Regions from separate parts of the Streptomyces sp. NPDC031049 genome, predicted to be linked through region 1. Evidence: predicted binding sites of a transcription regulator. Region 1 holds the regulator's gene; the other holds the start of a gene.
What was found. Region 1 encodes HspR, which represses chaperone genes until heat shock. Its sites were predicted from a motif close to TTGAGNNNNNNNNNCTCAA; they were not measured.
Positions count from the first base shown of each region.

Region 1 (6,451 bases):
AGCGAGCGCACCGCGGAGAAGGTCGTGCTGCACGTCCGGCGCGGGCTGATCCACCGTCTGATCCGGCTGCGTACCAAGGAGTTGGACAAGACCGAACCCGGCGGTCTGACCACCCGCGTGACCTCGGACAGCACGCTCGTGCAGCACGCGGCGACCAGCGGTGTCATCCAGCTGCTGGACGGAGGCATCCACCTGCTGGCCACCATCGTCCTGATGGGCGTGACCAGTCTGCCGCTGCTCGGCATCACCTCCGGCGTCCTGCTGGTGGTCGGTGTCGCCATGGGCGTGGTGATGCCGCGGATCCGCAAGGTCACCACCCGCGCGCAGACATCGGTCGGCGAGATCGGTGCCGCCCTGGACCGCGCGCTCGGCGCCGCCCGGACCGTGAAGGCCAACGGCGGCGAGGCGACGGAGACCGCGCGCGCCGTCGCGGCGGCCGAGGACGCCTACCGCGCGGGCCTGGCCGGCGCCCGCTACCACGCCGCGATCGCGGTGCTCTCGGCGCTGGTCGTGCAGGCCTCGTTCCTGGCGGTCATCGGCTTCGGCGGCGCCCTGGTCGCCACCGGCACCCTCGACCTGGCGGCGCTGATCGCCTTCCTGCTCTACCTGTTCAACCTCGGTGGCCCGGTGCTGTCCCTGGTCGGCGGCACCACCTCGCTCCAGCAGGGCCTGGGCGCGCTCACCCGGATCGAGGAGGTCGAGCGCATGGAGATCGAGACGGACGTGGACATCACCCCCGCCCGCCCCGCCGGCCCGCCGCCCCGGGTCACCCTGGAGCACGTCACCTTCGCCTACGCGGGCCGCGCCACCACCCTGGACGACGTCAGCCTCACCGCCCCGGCCGGCGCCGTCACCGCGCTCGTCGGCCCCTCCGGCAGCGGCAAGACGACCGTGTTCTCGCTGCTCCAGCGGTTCTACGACGTCGACGCCGGCCGCGTGCTGCTCGACGGCACCGACATCACCACGCTGAGCCGCGCCGAGGTGCGCCGCCGGATCGCGTACGTGGAGCAGGACACCCCGATGCTGGCCGGGACCCTGCGGGAGAACCTCCTGTACGCCGCCCCAGACGCCACCGACGAGGAGGTCGAGCGGGTGCTGCGGGACACCCTGCTCGACTCGTTGGCCGCCCGGCTCCCCGAGGGCCTGGACACCCACGTCGGCGCCCGCGGCCTGGCCCTGTCCGGCGGTGAGCGCCAGCGTCTGGCCATCGCCCGCGCGCTGCTGCGCCGCCCCCAGGTGCTGCTGCTCGACGAGGCGACGGCCCACCTGGACGGGCTGAGCGAGACCGCGCTGCGGCACACCGTGGAACGGGCGGCGGAGCACTGCACGGTCATCCTGATCGCCCACCGCCTGTCCACGGTGACCTCGGCCGACCACATGGTGCTGCTCGCCGGCGGCCGGGTGCGCGACCATGGACGGCACGGGGAACTCCTGGGCAGGGACGAGCTGTACCGGGACCTGGCGGCCACCCAGCTGACCGCCACGGGAGCGTGAGCGCCCAAGTGAGCGCCCCCCTCACCTGACGTACTGACCACCCGTCAGACCGCACAGCAAAGGAAGACCGCATGCCGAAGGACCCGGCGACCGCGACCTCACTCGACAAGCAGGACCAGCAGGACCGCCAGGACCAGCCGGACGACCAGCACGCCCACGACACCCACGACGACCGCGACGGCCACGGCGACAAGGCCCGCGACGACTGGGACGAGGACGCCGAGGAGCAGCCCGTCCGCGAGACCGTCACCGAGGACGACCGGTTCGGCACGATATCCGTCCACCTGGACACCGAGCTGGGCGAGGTCGTCGTCGAGGGCGACGCGGTGCCCCGCATCGACCTGTACCGCGAGGAAGACACGGAGGCCGACGACCACACGCCGATCGGCACCCGGGACGGGGACCTGCTCACGCTGCTCGTCGACGGCGAGCGGGCCGGACTCGTCCTGGCCAAGGGCCGGCTGACCCGGCGCTCCTTCGCCGTCGACGTCCGGTACGGGGAGCGCACCTGGCGCCTGGTGCCCGACTCGATCCCGGGCAGCCGCCTGCTGCGGGACGGTGAGCACGTCGGGGACTTCTCCTCCGACGGTGACGGGCACGTGCTGGCGGAGTGGCGCGAGGGCGTGGAGTACGAGGCGCTGGACGTGTCCCTGGGCCACGCGCTCGCCGCCGCGTTCGGCACCGGCGCCCAGCCGATGTGGATGCTCGCCGTCGAGGCCGTCGGCGACATGCTCCCCGGCTGACCCGGACCCGCCCGGCACGGCAGGCCCGCCCGCCCCGGACAGGAAGGAGCCCCTCCGGTGCCGTACCGGAGGGGCTCTGGCGTGTTGGCCGGGTCGTCAGCCGCACGCCCCCCGGATGTCGTCCGCGTACAGGTGCGAGACGATCGCCGCCTCGAACCGCGAGGTGAGGTCGAGCTTGCGCACGATGCTCGCCGTGTGGGCCCGCACGGTGCGCTCCGCGATGCCGAGGCGGCGCGCGAGCCGGCGGTTCTGCTCCCCCGTGGCGAGCAGCAGCAGGACCTCCCGCTCGCGGTCGGTGAGCGCGGAGAAGTCGGGCGCGTGCTCCTGTACGACAACAGCCATGTGTGTCCCCCTGGTTGTACGGACGTGTCCCGTTGCGTCGGCTCGTGACCGGCGTTCACGTCGGCCGGTGTCCGACCGCTTCCCAGCCTGCCAAGAGCCGGGCCGCCGGACAGGACGCGCGGGCAGCAGCTTGCTGCACCGGGGGCGGCACCATCCTGCCGGACGACGACCGCGGGGCCTTGACCAACGCATTACCCTGTGTCGTGATCTTTTCGGTGGATTCCGCTTCGTCGCGGCCCGACCAGCCGTCTCCGGCGACGTGTCCACCGGCCCGCGCAGTACGGGAGGACCACGGGGGAAGGATGAAGAACGATGGCAGCATGGGCCTGCTGGGGCTCACCGCGATGGAGGAGCGCGTCTACCGCCACTTCCTGAGGAATCCGGGCACGTCGGCGGAGGACATCCAGCTGCTGCTGCACGCACCGCAGGAGGAGGTCCGCGCGGCACTGGGCCGCCTGACCGGCCTCGGTCTGCTGCGGCCCGGCGAGCAGGAGGGCACCCTGACGGCCGCGGACCCCGAGATCGCGGTCGGCCTGCTCACCGACCGCAGACTCAGCGAGCTGCACCACGAGTTGCAGCAGGTGACCAGACCCCGCCACCTGGTCGAGGAACTCCGCGCCGAACAGGGCGCCCGCACCTCGGCGGGCGGCGGCGTCGAGCGGATGACCAACCTGGCGCAGATCCGGGAGCGGATCGACGACCTCGCCTTCTTCGCCCGCGAGGAGATCCTCTCGGTCGAGCCCTACCAGGCGCTCACCCCGGAGAACATCGAGCACGCGCGTCCCTTGGACAGCCGCTGTCTGCGCCGCGGGGTGCGCATCCGCAGCGTCGTCCTCGAGGCGGCGCTGGGCGACGCGGCGACCGCGGCCTACCTGCGCGCGCTGAGCGCCCAGGGCGCCAGGATCAGGGTCGCCCCGGACATCACCGAGCGCGTCCTCGTCTACGACCGGCACACGGCCCTGGTGCCGGCCGACCCCGAGGACACCTCGCGCGGCGCCCTGGTCGCCCGGGAACCGGGGCTGGTGGCCAGCATCCTGGCCCTGTTCGAGAAGATCTGGGACCGGGCCACCGACCTGGACCGGCTGCTCGGCGACCCGGACGCGGACGCTGTCTCCCTCTCCCCCATGGAGCTGGAGGTCCTGAAGTCCATGTGCCGCGTCACCAAGGACGAGATCGGCGCCCGCGAACTGGGCGTCTCGCTGCGCACCTACCGCCGGCACGTCGCCGACGTCCTGCGCACCCTGAACGCCAGCAACCGCCCGCACGCGGCCCTGCTGGCCCGGGAGCGGGGCTGGATCTGACCGTCAGCCGGCGGCGTCGACGCCCGCGGTGCCGGCGGCGTCGGTGGTCCAGGAGTGCAGTGCCGGATCGCCGAGGGCCTCGGCCAGCCAGGTCCGGGCCGCCGAGGGCGGCGAACCGGCCGGGGGCCGGATCCGCAACTGGATCCGGCCCCCGTCCTCGTCGAGTCGCCAGGAGTGCTCCCACCCCTCGGGCAGCTTGCCGAGGATTCTGACCACGGCGGTCGCGGCGGGCGCGGTGCCCCGCGGTCTGCGCACCAGCACCAGGTCCTGGAACTCCGTGTCCTTCATCCCGTCCGTCTCACTGCCACCCGTTGACCGACACCCGGACCGACGGCCCGCCCTTGCCGGTGACCGTCGCGCCCACCGTCGTACTCACCGGCAGGGCGACCAGCAGGCCCAGCGCGAGGGCCGGGAACCCCTTCCTGACGATGGTGCAACGGCGCGCCTTCTGCGTTTCCCCCGTGTTCTCCATGCCTCCGACTCTGCCAGTGCCGGGGCACCGGCTGAAGACCGGACGCTGTCAGGATCCTGCACCGGTCACGGCACTTGCTGTCAGCGGGCCGGCACGGCATGCGCGAGGGCCCGGAGATCCCTACGGATCTCCGGGCCCTCGCGCCGCGCCGAGGCGGTGTCAGTCCGACTGCTGCCGCTTCGGACGCCACACCACCAGCGCGCTGGTCTGCTGCACCTCCTGGTAGGGCACCAGGTCACGGCGGTACGAGGCGTGCACCGCCGCCTCCCGCTGGCGCATCGCCGTGGCCGCGCCGTCGAGCGCGTCCTGGAGCTCGGCGACCCGGGCCTGGAGGGCGGCGACCTGGTTCTCCAGTTCGATGATGCGCTTGATGCCGGCCAGGTTGATGCCCTCGTCCTGCGACAACTGCTGCACCTGCCGGAGCAGTTCGATGTCGCGGGCCGAGTAGCGGCGGCCCCGGCCGGCGGTGCGGTCCGGCGACACCAGGCCCAGGCGGTCGTACTGGCGCAGGGTCTGCGGGTGCAGGCCGGAGAGCTGGGCCGCCACCGAGATGACGTAGACCGGGGTGTCCTCGGTCAGTTCATACGGATTGCGTCGACGGCCGTCCATCTCGAATCAAGCTCCCTTCGCGGCCTGGAACAGCTCCGCCCGCGGGTCCTCGCCCGCGGTCGCCTCGCGATACGCCTCGAGCGCGTCACGAGCCTTCCCCGTCAGGTCCTTCGGAACACTCACCTCGACGGTGACCAGCAGATCGCCGCGGGTGCCGTCCTTGCGGACCGCGCCCTTGCCGCGGGCCCGCATGGTCCGCCCGTTGGGCGTGCCCGCCGGCAGCTTCAGCGTGACCGGCGGCCCGCCCAGGGTCGGGACCCGCACCTCCCCGCCGAGCGCCGCCTCGGCGAAGGTGACCGGGACGGTGACGGTGAGGTTGTCGCCCTTGCGGCCGAAGACGCGGTGCTCCTTGACGTGGACCACCACGTACAGGTCGCCCGCCGGGCCGCCCCGCTCGCCGGGCGCGCCCTTGCCCCGCAGCCGGATCCGCTGTCCGTCCGACACCCCGGCCGGGATGCGGACCTGCATCGTCCGCGAGGACTTGGCGCGTCCGGAGCCCTTGCAGACGTCGCAGGGGCTCTCGGCCATCAGGCCGCGGCCCTTGCAGTCCGGGCACGGGTCGGTCAGCGAGAAGCCGCCGCCGGAGCCCCGCGCCACCTGGCCGGTGCCGACGCAGGTCGGGCACACGCGCGGCGTGCCGTTCTTGTCGCCGGTGCCCGAACAGGCCTTGCAGGGCTGCTGGGAGGACATCCTGAGCGGCACCGTGGCGCCCTCGATGGCCTCCGTGAAGCTCAGGGTGACCTCGGACTCGATGTCCTGGCCGCGCCGCGGCTGGGTGCGGGTGCCCGCACCGGCACCGCCGCGGTTGAACAGACCCCCGAAGACGTCACCGAGTCCGCCGCCGAAGCCGCCGGCCCCCTGGCCGCCGCCCTGGGCGCCGCCTCCGAAGAGGTCGCTCAGGTCGAAGTTGAAGGAGCCGCCGCCCGCCCCGGGGCCGGGGCGGAAGCCGCCGTTGCCGAAGAGGGCGCGGGCGTCGTCGTACTCCTTGCGCTTCTTGGGGTCGCCGAGGATGTCGTTCGCCTCGGAGATCTCCTTGAAGCGCTCCTCGGCCTTGGCGTTGCCCTTGTTGGCGTCCGGGTGGTACTCGCGGGCGAGCTTCCGGTACGCCTTCTTGATCTCGGCCTCGGTGGCGTCCTTGGGGACGCCGAGGACCTTGTAGTAGTCCTTCTCGATGAAGTCCTTGGTGCTCATCCCCGACGTCCCTCCTCTCGCATCGATGCAGGTCCCATCGATTCAAGCTCAGCCCTCGTCCGGGCCACCGCTCTCCTTGTTCTCCGCGGACTCCGCCTTGCCCTCGGCACTCTCCTCGGCCGGCTTGACCGTCTGCGCACCCGGCTGCGGCTCGGCCACGGCCACCCGCGCGGGGCGGATGGTGCGCTCGCCGATCCGGTACCCGGGCTGCAGAATCGCCACGCACGTCGTCTCGGTGACGTCCGGGGCGTAGGAGTGCATCAGGGCCTCGTGGATCGTCGGGTCGAAGGGCTCGCCCT
Region 1 is NZ_JBVIGC010000004.1:325,528-331,978, forward strand. Features, by position in the region: gene ACZ45Q_RS09190 (ABC transporter ATP-binding protein) at 1-1,494, shown strand, start outside; gene ACZ45Q_RS09195 (hypothetical protein) at 1,566-2,237, shown strand; gene ACZ45Q_RS09200 (helix-turn-helix domain-containing protein) at 2,334-2,579, opposite strand; gene ACZ45Q_RS09205 (helix-turn-helix transcriptional regulator) at 2,882-3,880, shown strand; gene ACZ45Q_RS09210 (hypothetical protein) at 3,884-4,168, opposite strand; gene ACZ45Q_RS09215 (hypothetical protein) at 4,179-4,352, opposite strand; gene ACZ45Q_RS09220 (heat shock protein transcriptional repressor HspR) at 4,512-4,961, opposite strand; gene dnaJ (molecular chaperone DnaJ) at 4,968-6,152, opposite strand; gene grpE (nucleotide exchange factor GrpE) at 6,201-6,451, opposite strand, start outside.

Region 2 (6,451 bases), on a different contig from region 1:
GACCGGGCCACCGCGTTCATCTCGTCCAGCGGCGCGGTCAGCGAGTGCGCCACGAACTGGGTGATCAGCAGCGTGGCGATCATGGAGAAGACCGTGATGAAGCGCAGCTCGGTCTTGGTGTGCACCGCGATCACCGACAGACCGGTGGTGATCAGCACCGAGGTGACGACCAGGGCGCCCAGCTTGGTCTTGATCGAGAACGGGCGTACACCGCCCCACGGGTCCCGGGGGCTCCTCCGTGCGGCCTGCCGCCCCTGGCTCATGGCGTCGGCGTCTCCAGCGCGTACCCCACGCCGTGCACCGTACGGATCCGCTCGGCGCCGATCTTCCGGCGCAGCGCCTTGATGTGGCTGTCGACGGTCCGGGTCCCGGAGGCGTCCGCCCAGTCCCACACCTCGGCCAGCAGCTGCTCGCGGGAGAGCACCGCGCGGGGGGTGTTCGCCAGGCACACCAGCAGGTCGAACTCGGTGGGCGTGAGGTGGACGTCCTCGCTGCGCACCCGCACCCGGCGCTGGGCGTGGTCGATCTCCAGCTCGCCCAGGCGCAGGATGCCGCTGCGCGGGGTGCTGGCGGCGAGGGCGGCGCGCTCCACCCGGCGCAGCAGCACGTGCACGCGTGCGGCCAGCTCCCGCATGGAGAACGGCTTGGTCATGTAGTCGTCGGCGCCGACGCCCAGCCCGACCAGCATGTCCGTCTCGTCGTCGCGGGCGGTGAGCATCAGCACCGGCACCGGGCGGGCGGCCTGGACGCGGCGGCAGACCTCCAGCCCGTCGAAGCCGGGCAGCATGATGTCGAGGATCAGCAGGTCGGGCTGCCAGGCCTCGGCCGTGTCGACGGCGGCCGGGCCGTCGCCCGCCGTTTGCACCAGGAATCCCTCGGCGCGCAGGCGGGTCGCGATGGCGTCGACGATCGTCTGGTCGTCCTCGACCACGAGCACCCGGCGCTGTGCGCCCGGGGTCGCCGCCGTGCCGCTGTGGGAGGTCTGTGTCTGCTCCATCGCCCGCCCCTGAAGGTGTGCTGTGCCGGAATCCGTGGGGTGATCCCTCGTCCGCGCATGACTGCGCGCTTGACGCTTGAATGACCGCGTCAGGTCAGCAGCGTACGGGGACCCGCGGGGCCATTGCTATCCAGGTCCGACGCCGAGATGCACGACGTCCGGAACGCCCCGGGCAACGGGGATCTCTTCGGTACGCACCTGCCGGAACCCGGCATTACGCAAGGTTTCTTCGAATTCCGGAGACGGCTGTGCCGACCACACGGCGAGCACTCCGCCGGGGCTCAACACCCGTGCGCAGGCGGCCAGTCCGGCCGGTGCGTACAGGGCGCCGTTGTCTTCGGTGACGGTCCAGCCGGGGCCGTTGTCGATGTCGAGGCACAGGGCGTCGTACGTGGCGGACGTCTCATTGACGTACTCCGTCAGGTCCGCCTCGACGATGTCCGTGCGGGGGTCGGCCAGGGCCTCGCGGGTGAGGCCGGACAGCGGGCCGGTGCGATGCCAGTCGACGACGGCCGGTTCGCGCTCGACGACCGTGATGCGGCCCCAGCGGGAATTCGCGGCCGCATGCGCCAGCGAGAAGCCGACGCCCAGGCCGCCGATCAGTACGCGCGGCGCCGGCCGGCGGCGGCCGGTGGCGTCCAGGGCGGTGAGCGCCGCGTCGACGAGCCGGCGTTCCGAGCGGCCGTCGGAGGTGTCCATCAGGAAGCAGCCGTTGGCGATGATCTGGAGCAGCCGGCCGTGCCGGCGCAGCACGACCTCGCCGTAGGGGCCTTCACGACGGTCCAGGACTTCGGGAATGTCGTACGTGAGGGACATCCCGTCATCCTGGCACTTCGGCGGCCGTCCGGTGCCCGAACGGCGAACTCCAGGTGAGGCAGGGAGGACTACACGGGGCGACTTCACGGCGGGACTCCACGGCGGGACTTCACGGAGCGGCTTCCCGGCGCGGCTTCACGGCGCACTGTGCGGGGTGCGCTTCGCGCTGGTGAGCGGGGCGCGCACCCGCCAGCCCAGCGTCTCGTACAGCGCCCGCCCGTCCGCCGTCCCCGCCAGCACCCCCGTCTCGGCGCCCTGTTCCACCGCGGCCCGGTGCAACGTGCGCATGACGAAGGCGCCGAGGCCGCGGCGGCGGTGCGCGGCGGCGGTCTCGATCTGGTCGGCGACCGCGGTCGCACCGGTCGGGGCGATCTGCCCGCGGGCGGCCCAGGAGCCGTCGGGCGCGGCGACGGCCACCCGTACGACGCCGCCCCGGCTCCACACGCGCGCCCGGTAGCCCTCGGGGAGGGCGGGCCCGTCGAGGGCCGCCGTCAGCGGGGCGGTCATGAGGTAGCCGGGCTCGGGGTCGATCCACCAGTCCGGGCCGAGGGCGGCGGCGACCTCGTCCGGGTCCCGGAAGACCTTCAGCCAGACGCCCGCGCCGGTCACCGTGTCCGCGACCTTGCGCACGTCCGCCAGGTCCACCGCGTCGCCCGTCGCCGCGAACACATGCCGGGTGACGTGGTGCTCGAGGCCGACGTCGATCGTGCAGCCCCATGGCTCGATCACGGGCGGTGCCGCCATGCGGGAGACGACCCAGCCGTCCACCCAGTCCCTCACGATGCCGTCCATCGCCCACCCCCGTAATGACTGACCAGCGCACTCGCCTATTACTGCCGTCACTCTACGGGGCCGGTCGGGCGCCGCGGCAGCGGTGATCGCCGAGAGCGAACACCCCGGAGGGAACAATCGCCGGCCGCCAAGCATTGAGTCGGCATAACTCAACTTGACTGCCGAAGGGGAGATCATGGCTGCTGAGTCCACGGAGTTCACACCGCTCACCCTGCCCGTGCTGCCGCTCGACGACGAGGTGGTGCTGCCGGGGATGGTGGTCCCCTTGGACCTGAGCGACTCCGAGGTCCGCGCCGCGGTGGAGGCCGCCGAAGCCGCCGCCCGGTCCGAGCCCGGCAAGCCGCGGGTGCTGCTCGTGCCCCGCATCGACGGCACGTACGCGAAGACCGGTGTGCTGGGCACGGTCGAGCAGGTCGGCCGGCTGGCCGGCGGCGACCCGGGCGCCCTCATCCGTGGCCGCGGCCGGGTGCGGATCGGCGCCGGCACCACCGGGCCCGGCGCCGCGCTGTGGGTCGAGGGCACCCGGATCGACGAGAGCGTGCCCGACCCGCTGCCCGGCCAGATCGCCGAACTGGTGAAGGAGTACAAGGCGCTCGCCACCGCCTGGCTGCGCAAGCGCGGCGCCTGGCAGGTCGTGGACCGCGTCCAGGCCATCGACGACGTCTCCGCGCTCGCCGACAACTCCGGCTACTCGCCGTTCCTGACCACCGACCAGAAGATCGAGCTGCTGGAGACCGCCGACCCGGTCGCCCGCCTGCGGCTCGCCACCAGGCACCTGCGCGACCACCTCGCCGAGCAGGACGTCGCCGAGACCATCGCCAAGGACGTCCAGGAGGGCGTGGACAAGCAGCAGCGCGAGTTCCTGCTGCGCCGTCAGCTCGAAGCCGTCCGCAAGGAGCTGCGCGAGCTGAACGGCGAGAAGGAGGGGGAGGAGTCCGACGACTACCGGGCACGCGTCGAGGCGGCCGATCTCCCCGAGAAGGTCCGCGAAGCCGCCCTGAAGGAGGTCGACAAGCTGGAGCGCGCCTCCGACCAGTCGCCGGAGGGCTCCTGGATCCGCACCTGGCTCGACACCGTCCTCGAACTGCCGTGGAACGAACGCACCGAGGACGCCTACGACATCCAGGGCGCCAAGGCCGTCCTGGACGCCGAGCACGCGGGTCTGGACGACGTCAAGGAGCGGATCACCGAGTACCTCGCGGTCCGCAAGCGGCGCGCCGACCGGGGCCTCGGCGTCGTCGGCGGCCGGCGCGGCGGCGCGGTGCTCGCCCTGGTGGGCCCGCCCGGCGTCGGCAAGACCTCCCTGGGCGAGTCCGTCGCCCACGCGATGGGCCGCAAGTTCGTCCGCGTCGCCCTCGGCGGCGTCCGGGACGAGGCCGAGATCCGCGGCCACCGGCGCACGTACGTCGGCGCGCTGCCCGGCCGGATCGTGCGCGCGGTCAAGGAGGCCGGGTCGATGAACCCGGTCGTCCTGCTGGACGAGATCGACAAGGTCGGCTCGGACTTCCGCGGCGACCCGGCGGCCGCCCTCCTGGAGGTCCTCGACCCGGCCCAGAACCACACCTTCCGGGACCACTACCTGGAGGTGGAGCTGGACCTGTCCGACGTCGTCTTCCTGGCCACCGCCAACGTCCTGGAGTCCATCCCGCAGGCTCTGCTCGACCGCATGGAGCTGGTCCGGCTCGACGGCTACACCGAGGACGAGAAGATCGTCATCGCCCGGGACCACCTGGTGCCGCGCCAGCTGGAGCGGGCCGGGCTGGACAAGGACGAGGTCACCGTCGACGAGGGCGCGCTGCGCAAGCTGGCCGGCGAGTACACGCGCGAGGCCGGCGTGCGCAACCTGGAGCGGTCCGTCGCCCGGCTGCTGCGCAAGGTCGCGGCCCGGCACGAACTGGGCGAACAGGAGCTGCCGTTCACCGTCACCGCGGACCACCTGCGCGGCCTGATCGGCCGGCCGCACCACGTGCCCGAGTCCGCCCAGGACCCGGCCGAGCGCCGCACGTCGGTGCCGGGCGTGGCCACCGGCCTGGCGGTCACCGGAGCGGGCGGCGACGTGCTGTACGTCGAGGCGTCCCTCGCCGACCCGGAGACGGGCGCGGCGGGCCTGACGCTGACCGGCCAGCTCGGCGACGTGATGAAGGAGTCGGCGCAGATCGCGCTGAGCTTCCTGCGCAGCCACGGCGCCGAACTGGAACTGCCGGTGGGCGACCTGAAGGACCGGGGCGTGCACATCCACTTCCCGGCGGGCGCGGTGCCCAAGGACGGCCCGAGCGCCGGCATCACCATGACCACGGCCCTCGCCTCGCTGCTGTCGGGCCGGCTGGTCCGCACGGACGTGGCGATGACCGGCGAGGTCTCGCTGACCGGCCGGGTGCTGCCGATCGGCGGGGTGAAGCAGAAGCTGCTCGCGGCGCACCGGGCGGGCATCACCACGGTCGTCATCCCCAAGCGCAACGAGCCCGACCTGGACGACGTCCCGGCCGAGGTGCTGGACAAGCTCGACGTCCACACCGTGACCGACGTCCGCCAGGTGCTGGAGCTGGCCCTGGCCCCGGCCACGCAGGGGGCCGAGCCGGAGGTTCCGGTGGCCGCGTGACGGAGGCCGCCGGACGAGGGCGGGCCCCGGGTCCCGTGAGGGAGGCCCGGGGCCCGCCCGTGCGCCGGCCCGCGTCCTGGCCGCGGCCCGTAGGGCGTGCCGGGGCCGGGAGCCGCCGTCGGCCCCCACCTGCGAAATACTTGCCGGGCTGCGGCGACGACGGCGGGCCGCGGTGACCTTCAGCAGAACCGGACGACCGAGGCAGGGGCTGACGTGCACGAGGACGGAAACGGCGGCGGACGGGAGGCCGAACCCCAGCGGCCCGCACGCGGTGTGGACCAGCCCGAGTTCCTGGCCCTGGAGCGCGAGCTGACGGTACTGCTGCGCCGGGCCCGGGCCAACCAGGGCGAGATGGCCCGGGAGGTCCACCCGGACCTGGAGTCGTCGGCGTACGGCCTGCTGGTCCGGCTGGGGGAGTGCGGCGGCCAGCGGGCCACCGAACTCGCCGCCTTCGTCGGCGTGGGGAAGGCGACGATGTCCCGCCAGCTGCGCGCCCTGGAGGACCTCGGGCTCGTCACCCGCGAGCCCGACCCCGCCGACGGACGCGCCTGGCTGATCACCCTCACCCAGGAGGGACACGACCGGGTCAGCCGGGTGCGCGAGGCCCGCCGAGCCCGCTACGCCCGCCGGCTCGCCGACTGGGACCCGAAGGCGGTCGCGGAGCTGGCCCGGCTGCTGCACGAGCTGAACCGCGGCATGGAGAGGTGAACCGCGGCGTGGGGGAGTGCACCGCGGCGTGGAGTGAACCGCGGCATGGGGGAGTGCACCGCGGCGTGGAGTGAACCGCGGCATCGGAGAAGTGGACCCGCGGCCTGGGGAAGCGGCCCCGCGGCATGCAGTGAACCGCAGTCTGGGGAAGCGGACCCGCGGCAGGGAAGAGGCGGCCGGGCGACGCGGGCTCCGCCCGGCCGGTTCACAGCTCGGCGTAGACCGCCGTCGCGTCGTCGTGCGTCTTGCTCCGCCCCAGCAGGGGCCGGCCCGCGTCCGCGTCCGCCCGTTCCAGCTCCCGCACCCGGTCCACCAGCGCCCGCGCCCCGTCCTTGCGCACCAGCCCGAGGCAGTCCGCCCAGTCCCCTTCACGGAACCGCTCCACCCAGCGCGCCGCCCCGTCCGTCAGGGCGAGCAGCGAGCGCACCTCCTCGCGCGGCAGCGCACCGGTCACCGCCCGGGACGCGACCGCCGGGTCGGCGGCGGCAGTGAAGAAGCCGCCCTCCTTGTTGCGCAGGCCGGCGTCGATCAGTTCGTCC
Region 2 is NZ_JBVIGC010000001.1:122,199-128,649, reverse strand. Features, by position in the region: gene ACZ45Q_RS00590 (sensor histidine kinase) at 1-263, opposite strand, end outside; gene ACZ45Q_RS00585 (response regulator transcription factor) at 260-997, opposite strand; gene ACZ45Q_RS00580 (spermidine synthase family protein) at 1,124-1,813, opposite strand; gene ACZ45Q_RS00575 (GNAT family N-acetyltransferase) at 1,949-2,605, opposite strand; gene lon (endopeptidase La) at 2,781-5,204, shown strand; gene ACZ45Q_RS00565 (MarR family winged helix-turn-helix transcriptional regulator) at 5,418-5,912, shown strand; gene ACZ45Q_RS00560 (protein phosphatase 2C domain-containing protein) at 6,118-6,451, opposite strand, start outside.
Region 2: the regulator HspR is predicted to act here: its motif matches at 2,740-2,758, upstream of lon (endopeptidase La).